One region of the Microbispora sp. CSR-4 genome, then DNA from elsewhere that is predicted to be linked to it. Evidence: riboswitches for the same ligand, from Rfam matches in the RefSeq annotation. Region 1 holds a riboswitch; the other holds the start of a gene.

The links. A riboswitch is a leader RNA that binds a small molecule or an ion and turns the genes downstream of it on or off. The one in region 1 is predicted to bind cyclic di-AMP.
Region 2: it holds a riboswitch for cyclic di-AMP, as region 1 does, so the genes downstream of both, FLV34_RS21940 (NlpC/P60 family protein) here and FLV34_RS02180 (C40 family peptidase) in region 1, are expected to answer to the same signal.

The regions. Positions count from the first base shown of each region.
Region 1 covers NZ_VJVX01000001.1:461,918-469,766, reverse strand. Annotated here, with positions in the region: gene FLV34_RS02200 (DEDD exonuclease domain-containing protein) at 1-353, opposite strand, end outside; gene FLV34_RS02190 (NYN domain-containing protein) at 847-2,163, shown strand; gene FLV34_RS02185 (C40 family peptidase) at 2,313-3,275, shown strand; cyclic di-AMP (ydaO/yuaA leader) riboswitch at 3,589-3,743, shown strand; gene FLV34_RS02180 (C40 family peptidase) at 3,815-4,435, shown strand; gene FLV34_RS02175 (hypothetical protein) at 4,540-5,448, shown strand; gene FLV34_RS02170 (glycosyltransferase family 4 protein) at 5,542-6,651, shown strand; gene FLV34_RS02165 (SAM-dependent methyltransferase) at 6,790-7,623, opposite strand.
Region 2 covers NZ_VJVX01000030.1:33-7,881, forward strand. Annotated here, with positions in the region: partial or broken gene FLV34_RS43410 (Clp protease N-terminal domain-containing protein) at 1-219, opposite strand, end outside; gene FLV34_RS21925 (Lsr2 family protein) at 610-954, opposite strand; gene FLV34_RS21930 (RDD family protein) at 2,236-3,600, opposite strand; gene FLV34_RS21935 (amino-acid N-acetyltransferase) at 3,748-4,299, opposite strand; cyclic di-AMP (ydaO/yuaA leader) riboswitch at 4,684-4,837, shown strand; gene FLV34_RS21940 (NlpC/P60 family protein) at 4,988-5,947, shown strand; gene FLV34_RS21950 (LuxR C-terminal-related transcriptional regulator) at 6,236-6,484, opposite strand; gene FLV34_RS21955 (helix-turn-helix domain-containing protein) at 6,556-6,966, opposite strand; gene FLV34_RS21960 (NADP-dependent oxidoreductase) at 7,067-7,849, shown strand, end outside.

The sequences.
Region 1 (7,849 bases):
TGGCACGCCGCCTTCAGGAACGACATGTCGAACGGCGCGTTGTGCGCCACCAGCGCGGCGCCCGCGATGAACTCCAGGAAGCTCGGCAGCACCTCGGAGAACTTCGGCGCGGCCACGACCATCGCGTCGGTGATGCCGGTCAGCACGGAGATGAACGGCGGGATCGGGCCACCGGGGTCGACCAGCGTGGCGAACTCGCCGATCACCTCGCCGCCGCGCACCTTCACCGCGCCGATCTCCGTGATGGCGTGCTCCGCGGACGACCCGCCGGTGGTCTCCAGGTCGAAGACGACGAACGTGACCTCCCGCAGGGGAGTGCCGAGCTCGTCCAGCGTGCCCTGTACCGCATCCACGCCCAAGACCATAGAAGTCCCGACCGACAATTGCCGCACCCACCCCATGCGGAGGTCAAGCGACGGTCAGGCGGGCGGCTGCGCCCAGGCCGCTGCGGCGCGCCATTCGCGGGCCGGCATCGCGTAGACCAGCTCGTCGCTCCAGGCCCCGGCGAAGCGTGTGAACACCGCCGAAAGCGTACGGACGGGAATCGGGCCGTCCGCGAAGGGGTTGTGCGTCGCCGGGTCCCGGCCCCGGCGGGCGTCGTGACAGATCATGAACGCGACATGGTCACGGTGTGACGGCCGTACCCTTAAAAGAAGACAGGAACATGGGAGTGTCTCGCAGATCTTGCCGTGGGAGGGCGGTCCGGTGGGCGCGCCGTGAGGCTCACGCCTCGGGGACGCCGGATATCGGGACGTTCTCGCATTCGGGGGCGACAGCACCGCGAGGCGCCGCCGGGGCGACCCCAGTGGGCAGAAGATCTGTAGGACACGGCCGAGGAGCGACGAGATGAGTTCAGCCGGAGAAGGCCTGTCTCGTCCGTTGCCCGAGCAGGTCCGTTTACACGTGGTGGAGGTCGCCGCGCAGGTGCTGGGCTCGATGCCCGCCGCGGCCGTGCCGCCGCCGTTGCGCAACATCGCCAGGTTCGACCCGCGCAAGCGCGCCCGTCTTGGCAGCGCGCCGATCGCGGCCCAGCTGGAAAACGACAAGGAGTTCCGCGAGCGGGTGGCCGAGGCGGTGGAGACCGCCTGGCCCGAGCTGGTGGGGAGCCTGGCCGAGGGCACGGTGCCCCCGGCGGCCGAGCCGGTGCTGGTCGCGGCGGCGGCCTACCTGACCCGCCCGCCCGGCTGGCCGGACCTGGTCGAGCAGGCGCGGACCGACCTTGAGCAGGCCGCCGCCGCGGGCACCCAGCGGGAGCAGGCGGAGACGCGGCTGCGCGAGCAGCTCGCGGCGCAGCGTGCCTCCGCCAAGGAGGAGATCGACCGGGTGCGCGAGCAGCTCAAGGCCGCCCGCGCGGAGAACTCCGACCTGCGGCGCAAGCTGCACGACGCCCGCGAGCGGGTCAAGGCCGCCGAGACCAGGGCGGCCGAGCTGGAGGCCGAGACGGCCGAGGCGCGTGCCAGGGCCGCGAGCGCCAACGGCGCGGCCGAGACCGAGCTGCGCCGGCTCAAGGAGCGCCTGGCGGACGCCGAGCGCCAGCTCGAGGCCAGCCGCAGGGCCGCCCGCGAGGGCCGCAGCATCGAGGACGCCCGGGTGCGGGTGCTGCTTGACGCGCTCCAGGACGCCGCCTCCGGGCTGCGCAAGGAGCTCGGCCTGCCCACGACGATCAGCAGGCCGGCCGACTACGTGAACGCGGTGGTGCCCGGCGAGCCGGGCGTGACGGCCGTGCCCGCGCGGGCGCTGGCCAACGACGACCCGCAGCTTCTCGACCAGCTCCTGGCCATCCCTCACCTGCATCTGATCGTCGACGGTTACAACGTGACCAAGACCGGTTATCCGTCGCTGACCCTCGCCGACCAGCGGGCCCGGCTGCTGACCGGGCTCGGCGGGCTCGCCGTGCAGACGCGGGCGGAGGTGACGTGCGTGTTCGACGGCGCCGAGCTGAACGGGCCCGTCCAGGTGTCCGCGCCGCGCGGGGTGCGGGTGATGTTCAGCGCGCCCGGGGAGATCGCCGACGACCTCATCCGCACGCTGGTGCGGGCGGAGCCGCCGGGGCGGGCCATCGCGGTCGTCTCCTCCGACCGGGAGGTGGCCGAGTCGGTGCGCCGCATGGGCGCCCGGCCGGTGCCCTCGATCCTGCTGCTGCGCCGTCTCGGCCGCGGTTGACGCGTCCCGCGCACGCCCCGGACCTGCGACGTCACAGTAGGTGACGACTGCCGCGAATACCTGCGAATAGGTTGAAGCTTCAAGATCGCCTAGATAGAGTCGCGCCGCAGGTTTCGTCGATCAAAGAGGTTTATCCTCAAGGGGGCTCAGTGCGAGGGCGTGTGCCGGTGGCCGCCGGTCTGGCCGCCGTGGTCCTGCTCACTCCGATGACGGGCGCGCAGGCGGATCCGAAGCCCACTGTCGCGCAGGTGAAAGCGAAGCTGAGCAAGCTCAACGCGCAGGCCGACCAGCTCGTGGACCGTTATAACGCGGCCAACGAGAAGTGGAAGAAGGCCCGGCAGAAGTACCTCACGATCAACGAGGACTACAAGAAGCAGAACGCCCGGGTCGAGGAGTTACGCTCCGGGCTGGTCTCGATGGCCGTCAGCAGCTACCAGGTCGGCGACATGGGGTCGTGGGGCGGCGTCTTCTACAGCTCCAACCCCGACGCCATGCTCAGCGGCCTCGCCACGCTCAACCACATGTCGGCCGAGCGGGCCGGGCGGCTCAAGGCGTACGAGGGCGCCATCAAGGACCTCAAGAACCGCCGCAACCAGAGCAAGCAGGTCTACAAGGAGGCCGCCGACGTCAAGGACGAGCTGGCGGACGAGAAGGAGAAGGTCGACAAGCTCGTCCGGGAGCAGATGAAGCTGCTGCGCTCGCTCGGGACGTTCAACCCCGGCAACCCCAACAGCGCCGGCGTCGTCTACAACGGGCCGGCGTCCGGCAACGCGCTGGCCGCCCTCCAGTTCGCCTACAAGCAGATCGGCAAGCCCTACCGCTACGGGGGCACCGGACCGGGCGCCTGGGACTGCTCCGGGCTCGTGCAGGCCGCGTGGGCGGCGGCGGGCGTCCGGCTGCCCCGGACGAGCTACGAGCAGTGGGCCTGGGGCGCGAGCCGCCGGGTCTCGCTCGACGACCTCCAGCCGGGCGACCTGCTCTGGCACGCCGGATACGGGCACGTCGGCATCTACGCCGGCGACGGGAAGGTCGTTCATGCCCCGCAGACCGGCGATGTTGTGAAAGTCGTCACACTCGCCGAGTATCACGCGATCGGAGCCGTGCGCCCCTGACGGTCCCGCCGTCTCCGTGACGATCTGTGACTGACGCGGCAAATGTGACCCCATCGGCGCTTGTTGTGCAAATTGTGGGCAGGGTCACATTTGGCGCATTCGCGGTGTGGGTAAGCTGCGATTTCTTCTCCGCGGCCTTCGTTATGCGACCTTTATCCGGCTGGAGCGCTTTGCCGAACGCCGCGAGTCCTGGGTAGCTTCTGGGCCGCGGCGAGCACGCCTCGCCGCCGTGCGTCCCGGTCCGGCCGGCCGGTCGCAGTCATCCAGCGGCATCGGCGTCCTTCATCACCCTCCCCCGTGGGATCCCCCCGACGCCGATGGCCAGCCGAGTCCGTGCAGTCAGGAGGCACGGAGCCGGGGAACCACCGACCTTCACGCGAAGGTCCGGGGTGAATCGGCGCATCGCGCGCCGTAGGGCGACTTCCCCGCCCGAACCCGTCAGCTAACCCGGTAGGCGTGAGCGGAAGACCCGAGGAGAGATCCTGTCTACCACCCCCAGTCTGTCCCGTCTTGCCCGAATTGCCGTTAGTGGTGCCGCGTTGACGGCATCCGTAGGTGTCGCTGGAGCACATCCGGCGGCGGCAGCCGGCACGGCGGCCGACCCGGCGGCCGACCCGGCGACGGTCACGGTCGTCACGACGGCCACGGCGACGAAGACGGCCACCAAGACGGCCACGAAGACGGCCACGAAGACGGGCGCCGAGGAGAGCGCGAAGACCGCCGCCCGCAACGCCGCCGCGAAGAAGCGGACCAAGAGGCACACCGCCAAGCGGAAGATCAGCAGGGCCTCGCTCCAGCGGGCCAGGGCCCGGCGCGCGGTGAAGGCCGCCGAGAAGCAGATCGGCGACCCCTACCGCTACGGAGCCACGGGACCGGGCGCGTTCGACTGCTCGGGCCTGGTCCAGTACGCCTGGCGCAAGGCCGGCGTACGGCTGCCGCGCACGACGTGGTCCATCCGCAGCGCGGTCAGGAAGAAGGTGTCCTGGGGGCACTTCGAGCCCGGTGACCTCATCTTCACCAGCGGCGGCGGCCACGTCGGCATGTACGTCGGGCACAACAGGATGATCCACGCCCCGCACAGCGGCACGCGGGTCAGGATCGACAAGCTGGACGCCTACCGGAGGAGCACCTTCGTGGGTGCCGTCCGGCCGGGCGTCTGACGGGCACCGGTCACCAAGCCCCCTCGACCGGCGCCGTCCTTACGGCCCCGTCCACCTCGCCGAGGTGGGCGGGGCCGTGACATGCGCTGGCTACCATGCACGGCGTGACTGTCACGAGCGGCGTGCCCGCGTGCGCGCCGGGCGTGCGTGCCGGAGCCGGCCGGAGCCGGCCCGGACCCGCCGGGGCCACTCCCCGCCGGATCGCGGCCGTGGCCGTCGCGCTGGCCGCGCTGCTGGCCGGGCCCGCCGCCGCGGCGCCGCCCGACCCGCTGCGCGCCCTGCGGCTCGACGCCCGCGCCGCCGTACGCGAGCATCCCGGCATGTGGACCGGCGCCTCGGTCGCCCGCGGCGAGCGCGCCGTCGTCGTCGGGTCGCCCCGGCCGCTGGTCGCCGAGATCGCCGCGCTGGCCGGCCGCGCGGGCAGTACGGTCACGAGGGTCTGGGGCGGGCTCGGCGGCGCGGTGGTCCTGGTGCCGCGCACCGAGGAGCAGGCCGCCGTGCTGGCCGCGCCGGCGAAGGTGGACGGCCTGGCGGCCGTCGCCACCGGCGACCGGGTGATCGTGCAGCCGGCCGCGTTCGCCCGCCTGTCCGCGACCGGCCGCCTGGTCGTCATGACCCACGAGCTGACGCACGTCGCGACCGCCGGCCGCCGCACGGTGCCGATGTGGCTCATGGAGGGCTTCGCCGACTACGTGGGCTACCTGGACAGCGGGCTGCCGGTCCGTACGGTCGCCGCCGAGCTGGCCGCCGACGTCGCGGCCGGGAGGGCGGCGCTCGGCGGCCTGCCGGGGCCCGCCGACTTCGCCGCCAGGCCCGCCCAGGCGTACGAGGAGGCGTGGCTCGCCTGCCGCTACATCGCGGCCCGGTTCGGCGAGCCGAGGCTGGTCGCCCTCTATCGCGCCGCGCTGCGCGAGGAGATCGGCGCCGCCCTGCGGGAGGAGCTCGGGCTGACCGCCGGCGACCTGACCCGCGCCTGGCGGTCGTGGTCGCGCGAGCAGCTCGCCCGGACCTGATCGTCCGACCGCGACGACCCGGCCGGGACTGCGACAATGCGTTCTCGGGCGGCGCGGGGGGACCGCGTGATCACGCCGGCAGCGGGGGTGAGGATGACGAAGCGGACGCTGATCGTCACGAACGACTTCCCGCCCAGACCGGGCGGCATCCAGGCGTTCGTGCACGGCCTCGCCGTGCGCAGGCCGCCCGGCTCCGTGGTCGTGTACGCCCCGCGCTGGAAGGGGTGTGAGGAGTTCGACGCCCGCCAGCCGTACGAGGTGGTCCGGCATCCCTCCTCGCTGATGCTGCCGACCCGCGCGGTGGCGCGACGGGCGGCGGCGCTGGTGGAGGACGGCGCGACCGTCGTCTTCGGCGCGGCGGCGCCGCTGGGGCTGCTGGCTCCCGGCCTGCGCGCCGCGGGCGCGGGCCGCATCGTCATGCTCACCCACGGGCACGAGGCGTCGTGGGCCCGCCTGCCGGGCGCGCGCGCCCTGCTGCGCCGCATCGGGGCGGGGGCCGACATCGTGACCTATCTCGGCGAGTACACCCGCCGCCGGATCGCCCGGGTCGTGCCCGCCTCCCGGCTCGTACGGCTCGCGCCCGGCGTGGACACGACCCTCTATCGTCCGGGGGCGGGCGGCGACCGGATCCGCGCGTCCCTCGGCCTGGGCGACCGGCCGGTGGTCGTGTGCGTCTCCCGGCTGGTGCCGCGCAAGGGCCAGGACGTGCTGCTGCGGGCCTGGCCGCTCGTTCTGCGGCGGGTTCCCGGCGCGGTCCTGCTGCTGGTCGGCGGCGGCCCGCTGCGGCGGTCGCTGGAACGGACGGCGGCGGGGGCCGGCCTGCGCGGCTCGGTGGTCGTCACCGGGTCCGTGCCCTGGGCGTCCCTCCCGGCCTACTACGACGCGGGCGACGTGTTCGCCATGCCCTGCCGCAGCAGGTTCGGCGGGCTCGACGTGGAGGGCCTCGGCATCGTCTATCTGGAGGCGTCGGCCACCGGGCTGCCCGTGGTCGCGGGCTCCTCCGGGGGCGCCCCCGACGCCGTACGGCACGGCGAGACGGGCCTGGTGGTCGACGGCACGTCGCACACGGCGGTGGCCGCCGCGGTGGGCGATCTGCTGGCCGACCCCGCCCGCGCCCGCGCGATGGGCGAGCGGGGCCGGGCCTGGATCGAGGAGGAGTGGCGCTGGGACCTCGTCGCGGCCCGGTTCGCCGCGCTGCTGTGAGGCAGCCTCAGCCGGTGGGCACGGCCCGCTGTATGGCTGCCTCAGCCGGGAGCATGCCCGCTTTGTGGCTGCCTCAGCCGGGAGCACGCCCGCTGTGCGGCCGCCTCGTGGGCACGCCCGCGAGGTCGTTCCGGCCGGTCAGGGCTTGCGGCCCACGCCGCCGGCGACGCAGATGCCGCCGAGGTCGAGGGGGTAGCTCACGGGCTTCTCGGGACGCCACTCGGGCACGTGCACCACGCCGGGCTCGATCAGTTCGAGGCCGTCGAAGAACCGCACGATCTCGGGCATGTCGCGGGCGCGGCCGGTGCCCAGCATCTGCAGCAGCACCGCCTCCAGCTCGCGCATCTCCGGCGCGCAGGAGCAGAAGTGGGTGAGCTGCATGTAGCTGCCGGGTGCCAGGCGGGCCTTGTAGGTGTCCACGAGGCCGTCGGGGTCCTCCTCGTCGGCGAGGTGGTGGACCACGGCGACCAGCAGCAGGCCGATGGGGCGGGAGAAGTCGAGGAAGCCATCGACCTCGGGGTGGCCGAGGATCACCTCGGGCTCGCGCATGTCCGCGGTGATCACGCGGGTGCGCTTGTCGGTCTGCAGGATCGCCCGCGCGTGGGCCAGCACGATGGGGTCGTTGTCCACGTAGACGACCTTCGCGGCGGGATCGATCCGCTGCGCGACCGAGTGGGTGTTGTCCATCGTGGGCAGGCCCGAGCCGATGTCGAGGAACTGGTCGATGCCCTGCTCGGCCATGTACTTCACGCCGCGGAACAGCATGGCCCGGTTGTTGCGGGCGCCCTCGCCGCGGTCGGGGAAGTGCCGCATGCCCTCCGTGGCGACCGCGCGGTCCACCGCGAAGTTGTCCTTGCCGCCGAGGAACGCGTCGTACACCCGCGCGATGCTGGGCTTCGTGGTGTCGATCTCCGGGGGGAGGTAGTCGGGATCGCGGTGCGTCCAGTTCCATCTGCCGGCTCTGTCGCTCATCGCCCGCCCCTCTCCAGACAATGATCATGGATGCGCTTGGAGCATAACCAAGCGAAACGCGCTGCTGCGGGACGGCTGCGATGTTTCCGGTGGTCAACAGGGCCGGCGCGGCGTCGCCGCAGGTCGTCCGTCACCGGCGGCGAAGAAGACCCACTCCCATAGGGGGCTGATCACCGCATGTCCCCGGCCGTCCCGGTCCTCTCGCGCGACCGCGGCCCGCGCCGTC
Region 2 (7,849 bases), on a different contig from region 1:
CATCCGAGCCTCTTCCTGGGCCAGGACGACAACCCGCCGCGCACGGTCGGTGAACCTCTCGAACATCTCGTCGCTCCTCACAGAGCGGTCAGGCGAGCACGGGAGATCCGGCCCGTCGTTCCGCATGGTAGCCCCGACCCAGCGACCCGCTCCTTGGCAGAAGGGTTCCCCAAGCGCAGGGCGTTCATGCTCTATCCAACCCCCTGCCGGGGGTGACATGTTCCCGATACGCCGCAAGCGAACGAGGTTTTAAGGGAGCACAAACACAATCGCGCGGTTATGCGATCGTCAGATCCTCCGACGACTTGCCATAACCGCGCGATCAAGGTTCAAGTTAGGGACTGTCCCCGCAGATCTTGCCCTCGCCAGGATCGTCCAGGCGGATGCGTCGCAAGGTGGAGGAGGAGCCAATAGCGGAGCTATTGACACCGGCTCCGCGCCCTTGCGGAGATTCGAAGGCCGTGAAGAATCTCCGTGGGTAGGGCGGCGACGCAGCCAGGTGCCGTCTGGACGACCCCAGTAGACAGCCGTTCCGAGCGACGCGACCCAGAGGTCGTGCCCGGCAAATCAAGCCCTGCCGCCCGCGGGGCGGCATCTGCCGGACACTGTCTAGTGCGCTTCCTCGTACGCCTGGACGATCGAGGCGGCAATGCGACCGCGCTCGCTCACAGGGTGTCCGTGGGCCTTCGCCCAGGCACGGATCTCCGCGCTCTTCTCGCGCGTCATCGCTCGCTGGCCCCCGCCGCCCGCACCACGACGGCGCCCACGGGCCTGCCCGCTGTCGGCGCGCCTCGCGCTGCTGACGAAAGGCGACAGAGCCTCGCGAAGCCTCTTCGCGTTGCCGTCGCTCAGGTCAATCTCATATGACGTGCCGTCAATCGCGAAGGTGACCGTCTCATTGGCCTCGCCGCCATCGAGATCGTCGATGAGAATCACCTGCGTGTCCTTGGCCATCCGGCAATCCTTTCGCAGCCCATAGTTTGATTCGTCAGCCAAACATATACCCGGTTTCCCCTGGCTGACAATTCATGATTGCGGATTCTCAGGAACCTCTGAGTCCGGTGACTTCTCGCGTGGCTCCCGTGCCGTGCGGAGGCCCGCCGCGTCGGAACGTACCAACTTTACGATGCCGTAGACGACCGCGCCGGCGACGACCGCGGAAGGTATCAAGGCGGACAATACCTCTGTCATTCTGCCTCGCTCGTGCCGGGGGTGTCATTAGGTGCACCCGAGGAAATTCCGAGGACGTGGCAAGGCTGCCGGCCTCTTGCCCGGGCCGGGCGCCCTGATACGACCATAGCGCCGGGAGGGACCAGGCGCGCCTTCCGGGGTGCCCCTGGAGGGCCGAGGTAATCCTCGTCTCTCCAGCGGCCTTACCGGATGCACTCGAAATCGTACCCAGAATGCCGCCCCCGCCGGTCACCGATCCCGGGCCGTCCGGTCGTTTCAGCCGCTTGCGCGCTTCCCCGGCCACGGCCGGCGACGGGGTCACGCCTCCCACAACATGCCGTAGCCGCAGGTGAGGAACCTGACGATCCGTACGGACAGGCGTGGGGGAACACGCGTCAAGCGGCAAACACACCCCGCGGAAAAGGGCCGGACCGGGGACGTACGGCCGTTGAAGAGCTCGGCTGAAACGAGGAGCCGCGTCACGGCGGCCGGATCTTCACAAGGAGCCCGGCACCCTTCTCGTACGGCGTGCACGCCTTGCGTGATATACGCGCAAGCAGATCGTCACAGCCCGGAAGCCTCGTAAAAAGAGTGGACCACCGGTTCCGTCAAGATCGACAAGAGGGAGGTCCGAAGATCGAAAAAAGGAGCGGGGGGCACAATCACGCGGACGGCCCGGACGGTCGTGGCGCCGGAGTTTCCCACGGCCAAACGATCCCCGCATTCCGCGGACGCCGCCTCCGGGCGGCCGGAGCGGGCGGGCATCGGGGAGAGCCATAAGGGCCTGTGCGGCTCCATACGGCCCCATAAGCGCCCCTGACGGTTCCTTAAGCCGCCCGTGGGGGATATGACCCCGGAGACGGCGGGGGCGAGTCTTAAGGATTGGCGCCGGGGGCGGTCTCGCGGTCATTGGGCACCTCTCGGGACGGTAACCCAAGCATGACATGCCCCGTAGAGGCCGCAAGGATTTTCCGTCACAGCCACGCGGGCGTGGTGCGATCGGAGCCATAGCGACCCATAGAAAAACGGGGCCGATGGTCCGTTCCATCGACCCCGTCCGTCGTCTTACTTGACCTTGACCACTACGGTGTTGGCGACCTTGTCATGGAGCGCCTGATGCAGCGGCTTGTCCCACAACAGCCACAGCACGTTCAGAAGAGTGCCGAGGTTGGCGATGTAGGTGATAACGGGAATCCACTGCAGGAACTCGAAAGCGTAGAGCACGCCGGCCCGCTTGAGCGCCGCGTCCTGCGGAAGCCCACCCGCGTCGAGAGTGCCTCCGACCCGGACGACCTTGATGCCCATGAGTTTCTTGCCGAGCGTCTGGCCCTGTGCCCGCAGCATGAGGAATTCGTAGACGACCATGACGAGGCCGCCCAGGATCGCCGTGAGCAGCGACGCCAGGAAGTAACCGCTTCCGGGGTTGTAAACCCCGCTCCTAATGTCGACGCTCGCGTTGGTGACGACGATGGCCGCGACCACGACCGTGATGATCCCGAGCGGAATACCGACGATCACGCCATCGATGATGCGGGCGACGAGACGCTGCCACCACTCCGCGAGCGGAGCCGGGGCGCCGGGCGGGATCGGGCCGGCGGGCGCGTACGGCTGGCCGTAGCCGGGCTGACCATAGGCGGGCTGGCCGTACGGCTGCTGGCCATAACCGGGCTGCTGCCCATAGCCCGCCTGGGGGCTCGGCTGGGCGAACTGCTGCTGCCCGTACTGGTCCTGGCCGTACGGCTGCTGGGCCTGCGGCTGGCCGTAGCCCTGCTGGCCGTAACCGGGCTGCTGCTGAGCGCCGTAGCCCTGCTGCTGGCCGTACGGCTGCTGCGGGCCGGTCTGACCATAGCCCTGCTGGGGGTGACCCTGCTGCGGCCCGGTCTGGCCATAACCCTGCTGCTGCCCATAGCCCTGCTGCTGGCCGTACTGGTCCTGACCATATGGCTGCTGGGCCTGCGGCTGGCCGTAACCCTGCTGACCGTAACCGGGCTGCTGCTGAGCGCCGTAGCCCTGCTGCTGGCCGTACGGCTGCTGCGGGCCGGTCTGACCATAGCCCTGCTGGGGGTGACCCTGCTGCGGCCCGGTCTGACCATAACCCTGCTGCTGCCCATAGCCCTGCTGCTGGCCGTAGTCCTGGGGACCGGTCTGCTGGCCGTACTGCTGCTGGGCCTGCGGGGCCTGCTGACCATAGCCCTGCTGGCCGTACGGCTGCTGCTGGGCGCCGTAGCCCTGCTGCTGGCCGTAGCCGCCCTGAGCGGGGTCGTAGGCGGGCGGCTGCTGCGGACCCGTGTGCTGCCCGCGATAGCTGACCACCGTGACGTCGGGGTCGTATTCCTGGGGTTGTCTGTCCGTGTTGTACCCGGGGTTCGATGACGGCGGTGGCGTTCCGTCCGACTCGTCCTGGGGGTACGGCGGCTGTCCGGTGCTCACCGTGTCACCTCGTTTCGAAGACGCATGCGCCGCACGTCTGTAGCACACGCTGATATTGCCAAAAGTAGCGACAGGCGTATCAACAGTCACCTTTGCAACAGTCGACAACCACCGTCAAGATCGATGATCAATGCCCATCAATGGTGATCAATGACGGTCGAGGTGCAGCAACATCCGGGTGTTCCCCAGCGTGTTCGGCTTCACGTGCTCCAGGTCGAGAAACTCGGCGACACCCTCGTCGTACGACGCCAGGAGCTCCGCGTAGACCTCAGGGGAGACCGGGGTGCCCTGGATGGGCCGGAAACCGTGCCTGGCGAAGAAGTCCACCGCGAACGTGAGGCAGAAGACCCTCCGCACGCCGAGGTCCCTGGCGGTCTCGATGAGCGCGGCGACGATCCGGTGGCCGATGCCCCCGCCGCGCGCCGCGGGGTCCACCGCGACGGTCCTGATCTCGGCGAGGTCCTCCCACAGCACGTGCAGCGCGCCGCAGCCGACGACCTGCCCGGCCGTCTCGGCCACCCAGAACTCCTGGACGTCCTCATACAGCGTGACCGTGCTCTTCTTGAGCAGGCGGGGCCCGTTGCCGGAGTACGCGTCGACGAGACGCCGGATCGCCCGGACGTCCGGCGTCCTGGCCCGGCGCACCGTCACGGCCGTGGCACCCGACTCACTGGGCGTCTGCGCGGCGACCTGCTCCATGACCGGTCAGCCTAGCCGCAGCGCGGCCTGATCCCATGCGCGGAGCGTCCCCCGGATAACGGTCATCCCCAAACGCCAGACCCCACATGAGTTCTGACCGTGTGTAGCCGCCCGGACGCGGACGGACGCACGGTCACACCCCAAGGCCACTGTCCACTTTTGTCCCAGTTTTTTCACCAGCCCGAGCAGCACATCCAAACTCTCGGATCGCTCCAAACCCTTGTGAACACGGACGTTTCACAACCGATCCCGTGATCCGACCGTGATCCTTTGGTTGTCAAACCTAGACGGGTTTCGGAGTTCTGGTTGAGCAAGAACTCGCGGTGCACTATCGTCCAGCGACGATGCCGGTCATCGTGAGCGCTCGCGGCGACCGGGCGCCGAATCTTCGAAGCACCGAGTGCGAAGGGGAGCCGGGGACCCAACTGCAGGATCCAGGATCGGTTCGGTCTCAGATCGACAAGGGGTGAATCCGCCAGGTAGGGCTACTCCGGCCCGAACCCGTCAGCTAACCCGGTAGGCGCTCAGCAGCGCCCCGCCGTACGGCCCCGTCTCGACGACGGGCCCGCCGCGGGGCGCACATGGGAGAGGAGCTCGGTTGCGCATGCGTGGCAAGAGGCCGGCGGGCAGGCACGCCCGCGGCCGGCGATCCGGATCCGGCACGGCCGGTCCGGGTCCCCTCCGCCGTTTGGCGTTCGTCGGACTCGCGATCAGCGCGATCACGTTCGGCGCCCCGGTCGTCAGCGCCACCGCCGACCCGAAGCCGAGCCTCAAGCAGCTCACCAAGCAGGTCGAGGACCTCTACGACGAAATCGAGACGCTCACCGAGCAGTACAACGGCGAGCGGGTGCGTCTGAAGGCGGCCGAGCGGTCCGCCGACCTCGCCAAGAAGAACCTTGCCAAGAGCGAGGCCGAGCTGGAGGTCCGCCGGCAGAAGGCGAGCGCCCTCGCGCAGCACTCCTACATGACCAACGGGCTCGGCAACGCGCTCGCGCTCATCGACAGCGACATCGACCCCCGGCGCTACCTCGACCAGGCCTCCACGACGTACGCGCTGGAGCTGCAGCAGAGCCAGGAGGTCGCGGAGGTCACCAAGGCCATGGACGCCGCCGCGCGGGCCAGGCAGAGCGCCTCCGCCCGGCAGGCCGAGGTCAAGAAGCTCCTCAGCGGCCTCGACGCCCGGCGCGACAAGATCACCAGTCTGATCAAGAAGACCGAGAGCAGCCTCTACCGGCAGGTCTCCCAGACGATCGGCAGAGAGACGCGCACGAGGACGGACTTCCCCATCATCGGTGACGGCAAGGCCGCCCAGGCGGCGCGCTGGGCCCTCGCGCAGCAGCTCAAGCCGTACGTGTGGGGCGCCGATGGGCCCGGCTCCTTCGACTGCTCCGGCCTGGTCATGGCGGCCTACCAGTCCGTCGGGATCAGCCTGCCGCACTACACGGGCGACCAGTGGACGGCCGGCACGCACATCCCGCGTGACCAGCTCCGCCCCGGCGACCTGGTGTTCTTCTACTCCGACCTGCACCACGTGGGCATCTACATCGGCAACGGCTACATGATCCACGCGCCGCGCACAGGAGACGTCGTCCACATCGCGAAGATCGACGGCCGGCCGTTCGCGGGCGCGGTGCGCGTCGCCGACTGAGTCTCTGGCCACGGGGCCTCTGACCACGGGGCCTCTGACCACGGAGCCTCTGTCACAGGGGCCTCGGTCTACGGAGCCCTTCGTCTACGGAGCGCCTCGGTCTGCGAGGGCCTCTGTCTGCGGGCGCTCTTCCACGGAGCCTTCCCGGGGGCCTTTCCGGGGAGCCTTCCCGGGGAGCCTTTCCGGGGGCCTTTTCGGAGAGCCCCTCCTCCGTTGGAGGGGCGCCGGTCCCTTTCGCAGCGAACGCGGCCGGACAACGCAGTCGGATAACGCGCTTAGATGAAACACTCAGATGAGGCGGCGGCGTGCCGCCCAGGCGACCGCCTCGATCGCCGTCGCCACACCGATGCGGTCGCAGATGCACCGCAACCGGCGCCGCACGGTTCGGCCGCTGACGTCGAGACTGCGGCCCACCCGGTCTGCTGTCACTCCCTTGGCCAGCTCCGCGAGGAGAAGCAGATCCTCTTCGGTGAGACCGGCACGCTCAAGGTCCGAGGCAGGATTGTCACCTCGGTAGACGACCTCGGGAACACCCATCGTCCGCCCTCCCCCACGACGATGTCGTCGGCCCACCCTTCAGGGAAGGTAAACGCCTCGCCTGAAGGTCGTCAAGGTCGGTGGCCGGAGCGGCGGTCGTACGCCTGCCTGGCCGCTTCGACATCCTCCATGTGGATCTCGGCCCAGCGCTTGATCGCTTCGAGCAGCGGCATGAGGTCCTCGCCCAGCGGCGTGAGCCGATAGTCGACCCTCACCGGCACCGACGGAGTGACCGTGCGTGACACCAGGCCGTCGCGTTCCATCGTCCGCAACGTCTGCGTGAGCATCTTCTGGCTGACTCCGGCGATCGTCCTCGCCAACTCGCTGTAGCGGCGCGGGCCGCCGGCGAGCGCGGTGAGCGCCAGGCTCACCCACTTGTCGCTGAGCGTGTCGAGCAGCTTCCTGGACGGGCAGGTCGCGACGTAGGCGTTGTAGCGCTGACGCGCCTCCTCGCGCCGCTCGGCCGCCGTCTGAGTCGCCATGTCTTCCCTTCTCCTCCCTTACGCACTTCCAGGTGCCTTCTTACCGAAAGAGAGTAGATCTTCCTACGCTCCGTGCCATCGCGAAAGGAGAAAGACGCTCATGAGAGCACTGATGGCACGGGATGGAGCCGTACGGATCGTCGACGTGCGGGAGCCGGATCCGGGGCAGGGGCAGGTGCGGATCAGGGTCGAGGCGGCGGCCGTCAACCCTGTCGACCTGGCCACGGCCGCGGGCGTCCTCGCCGACAACGGGCTCATGCCGCACCAGGAGACGTACGCGCTCGGCTGGGACGTCGCGGGCGTGGTCGACCGGGCCGGGCCGGGGGTGACGGGTCTGCGGCCGGGCGAGCGGGTCATCGGGCTGTCGGACCGGCTGACCGACCCGCTCAAGGCCCAGGCGGACCTGGTGGTGCTGGACGAGACGGCGGTGGCTCCCGCGCCCGTGGGGGTGGCCGCGCCCGAGGCGTCCACGTTGCCGCTGAACGCGCTCACCGCCGTCCAGGCACTCGACCTCGCCGGGCTCGCCGAGGGCGAGACCCTGCTCGTCACGGGGGCGGCGGGCGGCGTCGGCGGCTATCTCGTGGAGCTGGCCGTGGCGCGGGGGCTCCGGGTCGCGGCGGTCGCCGCGCCCGGCGACGAGACGGTGGTGCGGGGCTTCGGCGCGGAGTGGTTCGTGCCGAGGGGCGCCGACCTGGCGGCCGCGGTCAGGGCCGCCGTTCCCGGCGGCGTGCACGGCCTGGTGGACGCGGCGCTCGTCGGCCTGCCCGCGCTCGACGCCGTGCGCAACGGGGGCGCGTTCGTCGCCGTCAACGCCGGGCTGGCCCCCGTGCCGCTGCGCGGCATCCGGGTCTCCACGGTGTTCATCCGCGCCGACGCGGCCCAG